3 regions of the Lysinibacillus sp. PWR01 genome follow, and region 3 is predicted to be linked to each of the others. Evidence: riboswitches for the same ligand, from Rfam matches in the RefSeq annotation. Region 3 holds a riboswitch; each other region holds the start of a gene.
What was found. Region 3 has a riboswitch for cobalamin ahead of ACEVFT_RS21100 (hypothetical protein). Riboswitches for the same ligand answer to the same signal wherever they lie in the genome.

Region 1 (4,809 bases), on a different contig from region 3:
TTGCTTACATTTAGATTCGTTTTTTACAAGCATTGAAGAAAAATTAAGCCCTGCTTTTCAAGATAAAGGTATCTATTTTGTTGTACGTTGTGATAATGGCTTAACACTATGTGCCGATGAAGCAAGACTGGAGCAAATCCTGATTAATCTATTAAATAACGCATTAATCTATTGTGCGCCCGGAGATACGACTACCGTCACTGTAAAAAAACACAATGAAGTTTTAAGCATCATTGTTGAAGATACAGGTAAAGGAATACCAAAGAAGGATTTACCATATATTTTTGATCGGTTTTATCGTGTGGAAAAATCTCGTAGTCGTGCTTTAGGTGGTTCTGGACTAGGGCTTGCTATTGTCAAGGAACTTGTACAAGCGCATGGTGGAGAAATAAAGGTTAGTAGTGAAATAAATAAAGGGACTACTTTTGAATTATCATTTAAAGGAGTAGAAATGAATGAAAACAATTTTATGCATTGATGATGAGCCAAGAATGTTAGATTTATTAACCCTTTATTTAGAACCACTATTTCTTTGTAGAGCCATGTCTTCCATTCAAGAGGCATTGGATTTTTTAGAAGAAGAGCATGTGGATTTAGTTCTTTTGGATATTATGATGCCAGAGATGGATGGATGGCAGGTTTGTCAGGAAATTAGGAAATTTTGGGATGTCCCGATCATTATGCTTACTGCAAAAGGAGAACATGCTGATATTGTAAAAGGCTTAAACCTTGGTGCTGATGACTACATATTAAAGCCTTTTGATGAGGAAGAGCTGTTAGCACGAATACATGCTGTATTAAGAAGATCGAAATCAGAAGAAAAAGTAATTAACTTTGAAGGGCTTTGTTTAGATAGAGAGTCCTTTGAAGTATATTTTCAACATAAGGCAATTCCATTAACACCAAAGGAATTTGCCATGCTTGCCCTATTTTTAGATCATCAAAATAGAGCATTTTCTAGAGAACACCTTATCCATACAGTTTGGGGATATAATGTGACGATTGAAGATCGTACCATTGATTCACATGTGCGTAATTTAAGAGAAAAATTAAGAAAAAGTGGTTTCCCTGCAGATGATTACTTGCAAACTGTTTGGGGCATCGGCTATAAATGGCATAAGTCTGCAAATAGAAAGCCAATGGAGCATAAGAGCTAAAAATAACCTCTACCAGAATTGAAGGTAGAGGTTATTTCTATTATTTTGGGCTAAGCTCTTCTTCTGTTACCCATTTATGATTTTTTACAGCTTCACCACTTGCAGTGGAAGTATAATCAACCATATATACAGTTGTTTGCACAGCCTCATCAATAAGGACAGTCGCATTTTCCATACCTTCCATATGTGCTGCATCCGTTTTTACTTCTGTTCCAGGAGCCAGTGGTGCTTCTTGTGGGTCAATCAATTCTTCATGAATCACCCACTTATGCTTTTCTATACGCTTTCCACCAGATGTGGGCTCATAGGAAATAACATAGGCAGTCGTATTATAGGCACCTACTATTGTTGCTTCGGCTCCTTTCATACCGTCCATATGTCCATCTGTAATAATGGCTGTACTCCCCACAGGAAATTTCGGGTTTTCAGCTTTTTTTAAGGTTGCCGGTATTTCGCCAGAACTTGAATGGTTCATCGTAGAATGATCGATTTCTTCAGAAGTATCCACAGAAGTGGATGCAGGCTTTGTTTGATCCTCTGTACAAGCCGATAAACTAATTAAAGCGACTACTGATAATAGTCCGATTGACCATCTTCTATTGAATGTCATGTGATATCCTCCTCACTATTTGCCCTTACTGTAGCAAATAAATGTGCAGAAATGATGGACATGACCTATGAATAAATTTTCCTCTAGTCTGACACGAAAGAAGTGAAGAGATATGTTATTGAATGGGCATGATTTTCAATGTTTTTTGTAATCTATACGCGAAGATACCAGCAAAAATGGCTAAAATAATATCTTTTGGTAGTGGAGGCATCATCCAAAGCCAAGCTAGCTTATAAGAAAAATTCTCTGGCGCACTTGCCCAAAGCTTGTATGCAAAAAACATCCAATTTGTTCCTATCAAATAATTTATAGCCGTTGCTACTAAAGCAGCTACGATAAAGCTTTTCTTTGTCCCGCTTCGTTCCACGATCCACCCTGCAACAAATGCCGCTAAAATAAATGTAATAATAAACCCAAAGGTAGGACTTAAAATTTGACCAATTCCACCACCAAAGCGAGCAAAGACAGGTGCTCCTGCCAATCCCACACACATATAAATTGTACAGGCGAGCGCACCTTTTCTACTACCAAGAATAAGCCCTGCTAAAATCGCAAAAAAAGTTTGAAGCGTAATGGGTACACCACCAACTACCATAAAGGGTGCAAAGGAAGTGATATTAGCACCCACCATCATTAGCGTTGAAAATAATCCAATATAGGTAATGTCGACAGTTCTTAATTTATGATGACTATGTTGTGTAACAGTTGCCATGATTTCACCTCGTTTTAAAAGTTATTACAGCTAGTGTAAAAAACGAAAGTATTTGTGTCAACATTATTATTAAAATTAGTTAACTCAAATGCTAGATGCATTTCCATGTAGACTAACTATCTATAAAAATGTATGATAGAATCGTCACAATTTTATAACTTCAAATACTATTGGTGTGATATTTTTGAATGTCACTTAAAAGGGAAGTCGGTGGAAGTCCGATGCTGTCCCGCAACTGTAACGAGGAATCCTATAATATTATTTGCCACTGTGTAAGAATGGGAAGGCAATTATAGGATGTTGAATCGAAGCCAGGAGACCTGCCAGTTAGTAATACCTGTAATGCCCACGAGGATGCAAGCAATTACGGACAATAGCTGGATATTTTCTGACTTTGTTTAATCTAGGGTATTTCTATGTGTATTTTCGCATGGAATACCTTTTTTTATTGCTTCATTCATCAATATTCAGTAGGAGTTTAAAACAGATGAATAAAAAATTTATGTTATTTTCCTTTGTACTTTTCATGGTATTAATTGTTTCAATGACATTTGCTGTAATGGTTGGCTCTGTTTCAGTTACACCATTATATGTATGGAAAGTTATTCTTTCTAAAATTCCTTTTATACAAAATGCTATCGAACAAGATTGGAGTCGCTCACAGGAAATCATCATTTGGCAAATAAGAGCACCTCGTGTTTTGCTAGCTGCTATTGTTGGAGCGGGGTTAGCCATTGCGGGGGCAGCGATTCAGGCGCTTGTACGAAATTCCATTGCTGACCCGTATATTCTAGGAATTTCTTCAGGGGCAGCTGTCGGAGCTACTTCTGTAATTATTTTAGGGGCCTTTTCATTTTTAGGGATTTACGCTCTGTCAGTATCCGCATTTCTTGGGTCATTACTTGCCATTGCACTTGTTTTTTTCTTATCACGTGTTGGTGGACGTGTCTCTATTTTCCGCTTGCTATTGGCAGGTATGGCTGTGTCCTTTATCTTAACGGCTATCTCTAACTTTATTTTAATGATGTCAAAACAAGAAGGGGCTTTAAAGGCTGTTATGTTTTGGATGCTAGGTAGTTTAGCTGGAGCTAAATGGAATAATATTGTGATTCCAGCTTTCGTATTCTTCGTTGTATTTGGGCTACTGTGGCTACACTATCGCAATTTAAATTTATTATTACTGGGGGAAGAGGCGGCAGTGACATTAGGCGTGAATCTTCAGCAATTTCGTATCCAGCTAATATTACTCGTTTCTCTGTTAACAGGTGTGCTTGTCGCAGTTAGTGGTTCTATCGGATTTGTGGGATTAATTATTCCCCATATTGTGCGATTAATTGTGGGCTCAAACTATAAATATGTAATACCTATTAGTGCTTTAATAGGTGGAATATTTTTAGTATGGGCAGATGCCTTTGCTCGAATCATCATCGCTCCTCAGGAAATGCCAATTGGTATTATTACAGCTTTTTGTGGAGGACCATTTTTCATTTGGCTACTCCGACGTAACAACTATTCTTTCGGTGAAGGAGATTAATTTCCATGACATTAGAAGCGAAACAAGTATCATTCTCCATTTACGATCAGCGTATACTACATGATGTAAGTATTCAAATAAAAGAAAAGCAATTTGTTGGATTAATTGGCCCTAATGGAAGCGGAAAATCAACATTGTTAAAAAATATGTATCGTCTCCTAAAACCTGAAAGCGGTACGGTATTATTAAATGAGCAGGATATTTTAAAGCAAACAAGTAAAGCAATTGCGAAAAATTTGGCCGTTGTTAGCCAAGAAACACCCGTTTTATTTGATTTCACTGTGCATGATTTAGTCAGTATGGGGAGAACGCCACATAAAAAGCTATTAGAGCTTGATCAAGAGCAAGATTTCCAAATTGTTAAAGATGCTCTTAGACAAACGGGTATATCTCATTTAGAGAAGCGAAGCTTTAGCTCTCTTTCAGGAGGCGAGAAAAAGCGCGTAATGGTTGCACGAGCACTCGCTCAACAAGCACAGGTACTAATATTAGATGAGCCGACGAATCATTTAGATATTCAACATCAACTTCAACTCATGGATTTAATTCAGACCTTACACTTAACCGTAGTGGCAGCTTTGCATGACTTGAATATCGCTGCTATGTACTGCGATCAAATTTACGTTTTACAGCAAGGGCGGATCGTTTGTCATGGTACACCAGAGGAAGTGCTGACGCCAGCGTTGTTGCAAGATGTATTTGGTGTTTTTGCCGATATTCAAACACATTCACTGACAGGTAAGCCTTATCTCACATATGTCCCTGACCAATTTGCGAAGAAGGTCAGCCAAGTTTA
Region 2 (4,809 bases), on a different contig from region 3:
TATATATTGGTCAAAATAGCTACCTGATGCATAATCACTGTCCTCAAATCGGTAGAAGGTTGCAGCTTTTTCTTTCGCCATTTCCATCGAAGATTTCAGTGAGTAATAGTTCATCGCTTCCATAAAGTGATCCATGAAATCAATCGAATCTTTTGAGCCGTACAAGATGCCCTCCGTCACGAGATGCCCATGAAGGTTCATACAGCCAAGCCCTACAGAATGCATTAATTGATTGGCTTTTGCAACTGACGGTACATTCTTGATATGTGTCATTTGCGATACATTCGTTAATAAGTGCATGGCTGTATCGACTAATGCGCCGAAATCATTGACTTTACTTGCTGCATGGATATCAATAGACCCTAAGTTACACGATACATCGAGTCCATAGTCATTTGGTTGATCTTGGTCCGTAATGATACTTGTCTCTTGCACTTGCAGAATTTCGGTACATAGATTGGACATTTTTACGCGACCAATGTTTTTTAAAGGATGTACCTTATTGACATTATCATCAAAGATTTCAAACGGATAGCCCGATTCAAATTGTGCTTTTTTCACCTCTGTGTAAAGCTTACGTGCATTCAAACGTTTGATTTTACGAATTTTAGGGTTATCAAGTAGCTCGTAATACATTTCTGAGATGGAGATCTCAGACATACGTTTGCCATATTCTTTATATATATCATATGGGCTAAACAAAACAATATCTTTATCGCGTTTCATCAGTTCGAAGAAAATACTAGGTATAATAATTCCTGTTGAAAGGGTTGCGAGGCGAATTTTATCATCGGCATTCGGTTTTTTGGATGAAATAAAATTTTCTATATCTGCATGAAAAATATTTAAATAAACAACACCAGAGCCATTTCGTTGCCCTAGCTGATTCGAATAACTGAAAGAATTTTCTAACAGTTTCGCAACTGGGATGACACCACTTGCACGATTCAGTATCTCTTTAATTGGATCCCCTAAAGGGCGTAAATCTGTTAAGTTGACCCCAACCCCACCACCAAGGCGTGATAGCTCTAAACAATAGCCAATGTTTTCGGCAATACTATTCATGGAGTCATCCATTGATAATTTAAAGCAGCTTACTAATTCACCACGTGCTTTCTTGCCACTATTCAATGCAGTTGGTGTGGCAGGTTGATAGGCTTCCATCATCGCTTCGACAGAACGTTCTGCTAAAGCTGTGTTGCCTTGAGCTAAATACAAAGCAATAATAACAATACGATCCTCATATTTTTCTAAAATCTCTTCGCCGTCACGACTTTTCATAGCATAGCTATCATAAAACTTGCTGGCGCTCATAAAGGATGGGAAACGGAAATTATAATCATAGGCTTTTTTATACAACTTCTTAATAAATTCCATTTCGTACATGTCGATAAATGCTTTCTCATAGTAGCCCTCATCAACTAAATAGCGGATTTTTTCCTCAATATCTATAAAATAACGCAAACGTACGTTGACATACTCTAAAAAGTAGCGGCGCGTAGCTTCACGATCTTTTTCTAACTCAAGTAATCCAGTTGTACTATAACGATTCAGTACGTCATTATTAAGCTTTAAATAGGTTTTCATCTCATTACCCTCGTTTCATAAAACGTTTGTATTGCTTCATAATCTGTTTGATTGCCTCGTAAATCTAATTTCCTTACTAAGGGTACATGATAGGTAGTAGCAATTTTCTCACCAGCAGCGCCAAATACATGATGGCCAAAGTTACTATTGCCACTGGCAACTACTCCTTTACAAAAATCTCTGTTTTTTTCTAAAAAGCGTTGCACCTTCGCTGGAATGTCACCTAAACCATCTGTGTAGGTAATTAAAAGATACGGCTTATTCAGTCGCAATTCTTCAGAGAGCTCGATAGCTTCTGCCTTTAATTTGGATACAACATTTCGGACATTGCCTGTACGACTTGCATAAACGATCATAGGGTAATCAACTCAATTTGAGAAACAATTTCCTGAACATCTCCTATAAAGGTTTCATTCATTTCTAAAACAGGCACACTTAAAAAACCTGCATCTATAATGGTTTGCTTAGCTTGTTCATCGTGATCAATGTTAACAATTTCTGCTTCAAGTCCTGCACGTTGTAATTCAGATTTTACCCACAGGCATTTTGGACAAATTGTTTTCGTATAAAGTTTCATAGAAATCCCTCTTTTCATAAAATAAAAAGGCTATCTCTTTAAGAGAGATAGCTAAAATGGAAACGTTAACATACTAAAAATACCGACGTTCCCATCTCTTAATCCCCGAAGAAATGATTAATTTGTTTTAGAAAGGCAGGTCTCCTGGCTTTGCTTCATTCTCTGATTTCCTTCCCATGCGCATGCACAGTGGATGCTATCATCGTCAGCTTAACAGTTGCGGGGACAGCGTCGGAATTGTACCGAACTTCCCTTTTAAACTACATATAGTAGTACCTTAGTAAAACGAACACAATATATTGTTGTTGTTCAATAGTTTTAAGTTTACCATCCTTCAAATGAAAAGTAAATCTAGATTCTAAACTTCTTTATTTTTGGATTATTCAGTATTTTTGATTATGTAGTTCGAAATAGATTATCACTAATTACTTATACCTAAACAAAATAGATATTTTAAACGATGTACGAGATTTTCTATTAAATTCTATCTACAGTAAAACTATTCATTTATAGAATGCCTAAAATAATCTTGAATAGCTATGGAAACAGTCTATATTCTGAAGAAAAATAGACTGTTTGACACTACGAACATCTATTAGTGCTTTACAATAAACAGGGCCAATTCCTTATAAAATTCCGGCGTTGCAGCAGAATTTGTATGAAATTGAGGATTATATTTGGATAAAAGCTTATATAATTTAGTTGCAGTTAATAGATTCTGTTCTCTATCGTAAGCCCTAAAACGATCATAGACCTCTTTCACTTTCCCATTTACTGAATGAGAAAAGTAATATTGCACTTCTTTATCCTCTAAGTAGTCTAGTTGCCACTTGTAACATATTAAATTTGTGAGGAAAAACATTTCTAATGCTGGCATTTCCCCACCTTTCATTAGCAATGTCATGCCATAATCAAAGGCATTTTCTAACCATTTCACTCCATGACGGTCCCTGTAAAAACGAATTAATTTTTGTAGACCATGCCCTTGTTCTTTCACAAGATACGAGTGAATATTCGTATTTCCAGCATTTCTTTCCCATTCATCAAGAGAAAATTTATATTTTCTTATCAGTTTCATCCAAAGCTTTTGAAGTTTCTCTTCAGAAATAGCGTGTGTTTGTTTATTCCACTTTAAAAGTTTCTCTAAATATTCTAATACAAAGCATCTCTCTAGCTCAAAATGATCCAAATTACTAAATAGAGTATGTTGATCAATATCAATGCTATCCTCTAAAATTTTTTCATCTATCAGCATTCTATTGCCCCGACTAACTCACGTTTTATATTTAAATAGGCATAATTAATATTTTTGTAATCATCAGGATTTTCTTGTATTAATATTTTGATATAAACTTGTAGGGAAATCATGTGCTCACTAGAAAGGTTGTTCATTATTTGCTGCTTTAACTGATTTTCATAAAATAAAATTGAATGTGATGTCATCTTGTTCACTCCTATTCGTTCATAAAAAAAACATCTTTCCCCTTAGGTAAGATGCTAGCTATGACTTAAATACTACATAGTTCTTCAACCAATATAAAATAAGTCGTCTATACTGAATAGAGACCCTTTTCTTGGTTGTCGCACTATGAGTATGATGAAGGTAATTCGTCACACTCAACACCCCCTATCCTCGTAGGTTTTTTGGCTGTACTAGACAAAGGCAGGTCTCCTGGCTTATGATCATCACACATTTTCCCTTCCCATTACATGACATAACAGTGGCTTTGAAAATGTACTCCGAATTACAGTTGCGGGACAGCGCCGGATTTTCACCGAACTTCCCTTTTAAACAAACTCATTATGAATTTGTACCTTTATCCTGTTATTCCGTTTTTTATAGTATAACATATCAATCTCTTTGCTAACTTACTTCGCACATCACTACAAACAAGAAACCATCTACCTTTTAAATAGTAGATGGTTTCAACGTTTATCAATAGAAAATCCACTTGTTTTTACTTTTTTACTGTCGCATTACGATCTTGAAAGAAATTTTCTAGGTCTTTATCTGTAAATTCATTGAATGTTTGATAGGTATACTGTGGATTTCGGTCCTTATCAATGACGACAGAGCGTACACCTTCAAAGAAATCCTCATGTCTTAAAAAGTTTTTAGCCAAGATTAAATCTGTCGCAAAGCATTCCTCTAATGTCTTATCTTGAGCATCTATCAGTTGCTTTAACGTAATCTTTAACGATGATGGAGATTTAGATAGAAGGAACTGCTTTGTTTCTTGCGCAAATTTACTTGGATCATTGTCTAAGGATTCAACTATCTCTTCCACAGTATATTTTGAAAAATGCTGATCGATCTTATGTTGGAGGTGGGCAAGATCACTGTTTGTTAAAGGTGTACTTGAATAGTCCGCCATTAATTGGCCTAGAGCTGTGCTGGTCTCCAATGTATGCCAGTCTAATTGATCAATGCGCGCTAGGAAAGTGTCTAACTGATCGCTTGTCATGTAGCAATCTGCGCCATTGGCAAAGAGAACATCCGCAGCTTGGATGACCGATGCAGTTAAGGCTAAGTAGTATCCTACATAGCCTGGTGCTTGATTTAAGAAATAGCCTGCTCCAACATCCGGAAAGAAGCCAATATTCATTTCTGGCATAGCCCATTTCGTTCGTTCAGTAACGATTCG
Region 3 (4,809 bases):
CAGCAAGTGAAGCACGTGTTGGAGATTTAGTATTCTTCAGCTATGGTTCAGGTGTAGCACACGTAGGTATTTATTTAGGTAACAACACGATGATCGATGCTCAAAACAATGGTGTTGTAATTGAATCACTTGATTGGTGGAATCAATACTTAGTAGGCTTTGGTCGTATTCAATAAGCCTCACTATCATATAGACGATTGACATACGGAAAAGGTCATCTTTGTAGAGAAAAAAATACAAAGATGACCTTTTTATGTTGATTTTGAAGAGAGACTTTCGAACATATAGATTGCTATCAAATTTTAAAATTTACTTTGATGACACCTGTCTCTTTTAAAGCAATAAAGAATATAATAACAAATGGGCCAACGAGTAAACCGATAATACCAAATAACTGTAGACCTATGAACATGGCAATTAATGTCGGCAAAGTAGATAACCCGATATGGTCTCCCATTAATTTAGGCTCGACTACTCGACGAATAATCAGTAAAATAGCAGCTAAGATGAATAATTTTACAGCTATAGATGTGTTTCCCATCAAAAGGTGATAGAGCCCCCATGGCGCTAAAATAATGATGGAGCCTAGGAATGGTACAATATCTATTAACCAGATAATAATCGTCATCGTTACCGCATATTTCGGTTGGATTAATAGCAGTCCAATGAGTGTGACGCCTCCAATGATAAAGCTTACAAATAAGTGCGCCTTCATATAGCCAAATGTTGCATCTTTTAAGCGATTTAAAATAATTTTTATCTTTTTTGCCGTATTTGGCTTTAAATATTTATAAGTGATTTGCTTTAACTTAGGCAAATCAAGCATAAATAGGAATAGAGCAATCATATAAACGAGAAGACTGATAAATAGGCTGGGAATCTCTGAAAAGAATGCTGAAACTTTGCTATAATTAAAGAAGCTTAAAAAGAATTCTTCAACTTTCTTAATGAAATCCATTGTGGTTTTTTGAAGCGAAGCACTTACTTCAGGTGGAAAGTCTTCTGTGTATTTAGAAATATTTTCTTGCATATGAAGCCACATATCTGATAGCTTGGAAATATAATAGGGAGCTTGCTTAGACAGTAAAATTATTTGCGTCATGATTTGTGTAATGGAAAGATAGCAAATAATAGATATAACAATAACACTCACTATGTAAATAAAAGCAACTGCTATTTTCCGTGACATTTTCCATTTCCGCTTAAAGAACATGACAATTGGTTCTAAGAAAAATGCACTAATCCCAGCGAATATTAAAGGCATGGACACAGGGATAACAAAATAGGCAGCTATAAGTAGGGATAAAATCACAATCAACCGAAAAATCAATTTCCTAGCATTAAATTTATTCATAAACTCACCTTCTTTGCGAAAAAAATTAAGTTAAGTGTACCATAAATCAAATTTTATTACGTTCTGAAACAATAAAGGTAGGGATAAATTATGGAAAAAGAGATTCTGCAACTTTTTAATAATCTAACAGAGCATGATCGCGATATTCAATATGAATCTTACGAGGAATTATTGAAGATTATGCAGGAACCCGTAGATTGGACATATGCAGTTTGGGAACAGCTAATAAAAGCACTTACATACAAAAATGGATATTCTCGTGCACGTGCTGCACAAATTTTATGCGCTTTAGCTGCAAAAAGTGATCCAGAAGAAAGGGTATTGGAGGATTTCTTAAAGATTTGGGCTGTGACTTATGACGAACAATCCGTCACAGCAAGGCATGCATTACAAGCAATTTGGAAAATTGGGCAAGCAGGACAGGTACAAAGAGATCTGGTTGTGTCATATCTAGCTAAAAGATTTCAAACATGTATAGATGAAAAGCAGCCATCTCTCATTCGACAGGATATTATTATGTCATTTAAAAAGCTATATGATCAAACAAATGACTCGAAATTATTAGACATTGCCCATCGTTTAATTAATGAAGAGCAAGATGCTAAATATAAAAAGAAGTATAAGTCAGCCATCCGTTCAAAGTAGCGAGATGGTGTTTTTTTGGGCAAATTCTTTGATGATCTGTTGACTAGTCAACTATAATAAACGAAAAACTATAAGGGGTTATGGCATGAGCATTTATAATTATCTAGTACGGAAGCCTAATGGTGAAATTTTATCGATGGAAACATATCGTGGAAAAACAATGTTAATTGTTAACACGGCAAATCAATGCCGATTTACATATCAATTTGAAGATTTACAAAAAATGTATGATAAATATGGGAAAGAAAATTTTGTAGTCCTTGGCTTCCCCTGTGATCAATTTGGTCATCAAAATCCTGAAGATGGGGAGGAAACTAAGCATCTTTGCAAGGTGAACTATGGAGTCACATTCCCGATTTTTGAGCTTGTACAGGTAAATGGTGAGGCTACACATCCACTCTTTAATTATTTAAAGTATGAAGCGGATTTTCGCGAATTTGGTAAGGCAAGTATGCAGGAGAAAATGCTTGCTGAAGCAATTGTTCAACTTGCCCCAAGCTTTTTAGATGGTCGTAATATTCGCTGGAACTTTACAAAGTTTCTAGTAGATGCTGGTGGTAAGACTGTCGCGCGCTTTGAGCCAACGGATTCTCAGCTCGATATCGAACAGGCAATTGAAACACTATTATAGTCTATAAATTTTTTTAATAATGTAAAAACTTATAAAATGGTTTTAAATTTTCTCTTATAGTAGAAATATTGCTGTATGTATAAAGTTATCCATGCGCAGCACAACTATTTTTTCTGAAACATATATGATAAACTGCTTTACAAATGAATTATTCTTGCAGAATAAAGGTGCTAGTTAGCATAATCGGGAATCCGGTGAAAAACCGGAGCTGTTTCCGCAACTGTAAGTACAGCCATTATAAAGATTTACCACTGTCTCAAAGAAGATGGGAAGGTTCTTTATAACTCATTCGTTTCATGTAATGAACTGTACAAGCCAGGAGACCGACCTTTATTTGAACGTATAAAAACTTCTCGGAAGCTAGGAGGATATACGGCAAAAACATAGGCTAAGTCGAGTTTGATGGCGATCATTATGTTATTTTTGTCGTTCCTTTGCAAAAGGAGCGGCTTTTTTTATGCCTTTCATGTAAGAATTTTTCATTATAGAAAGTAGGGGGGACAGCAAGTGAAAAAAGATGCACGTTATTCTTGTTATCCATTTATGCGTGAGAAAGCTTCAACGGTCGATTTTGAAATTCGAACGGATAGCCTCACAACACATCTAGGAGTTGCATTAGCTGCAGTAAAAAAAGAGGATATTCAAGTTGTTGCAGAGGATTTAATGCTTATTTTACCTATGGCTTATCATGTCAATGGCTCAGTTCGTGGAAAACTAGCAGTAACTGAAGAGGATTTATCTTGGTTAAGTGAGCGTTATGACTTTTACGTTGGTCATGTGAAGGAAGAGATTCAAAGTTTTGTTTTACCTCAAGGAACTGAGGCCGCTGCTGCTTTACATCTTTGCCGCAGTGAAGCAAAAAAATCATATCGTACCTTACACAAAGTATCAGAAGAACGAGAGGTTCCTGCTATTCTTTTCGATTACCTTGGCTTATTAGCTAATGTATGTTTTGTCATGGCTGTTTTTATGAATCAGCAAGCAGGAATAGCTGAAATACCGTTTATTAGTAAATCATACCCAATGAAAAAGAAAAAGGAGAATAATAATGAAGAAAGTATTTAAATTCCAATGGCTATCAGTGCTCTTGCTTGCACTGATATTAGCAGGCTGTGGCACTGCTGAAGATACAAAAAACAAAGATGCTTCACAGGATACACAACACACAGAGAAAACAAGCTATAAAGTGACAGATGACCGTGGTGTTGAAATAGAGTTTAATGAAGTTCCAAAAACAGTTGTATCATTACAACCAAGTAATACTGAAATCTTGTTTGCTCTAGGTGTTGGCGATAAAATTGTAGGGGCAACTGAGTACGATACTTACCCAGAGGAAGCACAAAAAATTGAACGTGTCTCTGATACTATGAATTTTAACAGTGAACGGATTTTAGCGTTAAAGCCAGATGTTGTCATTGCTTATACAATCGGTGATAAGGATGCACTAAAGCCGCTTGAAGATGCAGGAATTAAAGTGTTTGTTATTCAATCTGCGACTACTTTCGATGATGTTTATGGAGATATCGAACAAATTGCTGCTGTGATGGATGTTGCTGATCAAGGAAATAAATTAAACGAAGAGATTAAAGCGAAAATTGCTGAAGTACAAACGAAGGTGAAAGACGTAAAGACGCCGAAAAATGTTTATTTAGAGGTTAGCCCTAAGCCAGACATTTATACAGCGGGCTCTAGCACTTTCCAACAAGAAATACTAGATGCAGCTAATGTTAATAATGTTTTTTCTGAATTGAATAGTTGGGCGCAAGTTTCTGAGGAAGATGTGATTGCGAAAAACCCAGACGTTATTTTAACGACAGTAAACTATACAGAAGATCCAATAGGAGAAATTCTTGCGCGTGATGGTTGGAATACTGTGACAGCTATTCAAAACAAAGCGGTATTATCTCTTGATACAGATATCTCGAATCGACCTGGTCCACGTATTGGTGAAGCTGTAGAATTAGTAGCGAAGGCTGTATATCCAGAGTTATTTAAATAAGAAATGTTTCCATGCTAGCTGTAAGCCTTTCAGCTAGCATTTTTGATGTGGTTTTAATTATTACCTAGCGTGAAAATTGGAATTAATTTAGTTTGTTCTTTAAAATAAAAGTAAGTATGCTCGATCATTTTAGGAGGTGTAGTGATTGGAACAATTAGAGACAAAGGCGATTCCATTTGA

Region 1: it holds a riboswitch for cobalamin, as region 3 does, so the genes downstream of both, ACEVFT_RS13255 (FecCD family ABC transporter permease) here and ACEVFT_RS21100 (hypothetical protein) in region 3, are expected to answer to the same signal.
Region 2: it holds a riboswitch for cobalamin, as region 3 does, so the genes downstream of both, ACEVFT_RS15590 (glutaredoxin family protein) here and ACEVFT_RS21100 (hypothetical protein) in region 3, are expected to answer to the same signal.

Annotation. Positions count from the first base shown of each region.
Region 1 is NZ_JBHERJ010000066.1:11,640-16,448, reverse strand. It holds gene ACEVFT_RS13275 (sensor histidine kinase) at 1-478, shown strand, start outside; gene ACEVFT_RS13270 (response regulator transcription factor) at 456-1,157, shown strand; gene ACEVFT_RS13265 (YdhK family protein) at 1,198-1,767, opposite strand; gene ACEVFT_RS13260 (biotin transporter BioY) at 1,883-2,479, opposite strand; cobalamin riboswitch at 2,634-2,821, shown strand; gene ACEVFT_RS13255 (FecCD family ABC transporter permease) at 2,967-4,013, shown strand; gene ACEVFT_RS13250 (heme ABC transporter ATP-binding protein) at 4,019-4,809, shown strand, end outside.
Region 2 is NZ_JBHERJ010000073.1:171,766-176,574, forward strand. It holds gene nrdE (class 1b ribonucleoside-diphosphate reductase subunit alpha) at 1-1,587, opposite strand, end outside; gene nrdI (class Ib ribonucleoside-diphosphate reductase assembly flavoprotein NrdI) at 1,584-1,943, opposite strand; gene ACEVFT_RS15590 (glutaredoxin family protein) at 1,940-2,164, opposite strand; cobalamin riboswitch at 2,282-2,459, opposite strand; gene ACEVFT_RS15595 (hypothetical protein) at 2,760-3,419, opposite strand; gene ACEVFT_RS15600 (hypothetical protein) at 3,413-3,607, opposite strand; cobalamin riboswitch at 3,810-3,998, opposite strand; gene ACEVFT_RS15605 (enoyl-CoA hydratase/isomerase family protein) at 4,123-4,809, opposite strand, start outside.
Region 3 is NZ_JBHERJ010000090.1:6,685-11,493, reverse strand. It holds gene ACEVFT_RS21120 (C40 family peptidase) at 1-176, shown strand, start outside; gene ytvI (sporulation integral membrane protein YtvI) at 296-1,354, opposite strand; gene ACEVFT_RS21110 (hypothetical protein) at 1,445-1,999, shown strand; gene ACEVFT_RS21105 (glutathione peroxidase) at 2,085-2,630, shown strand; cobalamin riboswitch at 2,779-2,976, shown strand; gene ACEVFT_RS21100 (hypothetical protein) at 3,138-3,695, shown strand; gene ACEVFT_RS21095 (ABC transporter substrate-binding protein) at 3,679-4,629, shown strand; gene ACEVFT_RS21090 (tyrosine-protein phosphatase) at 4,775-4,809, shown strand, end outside.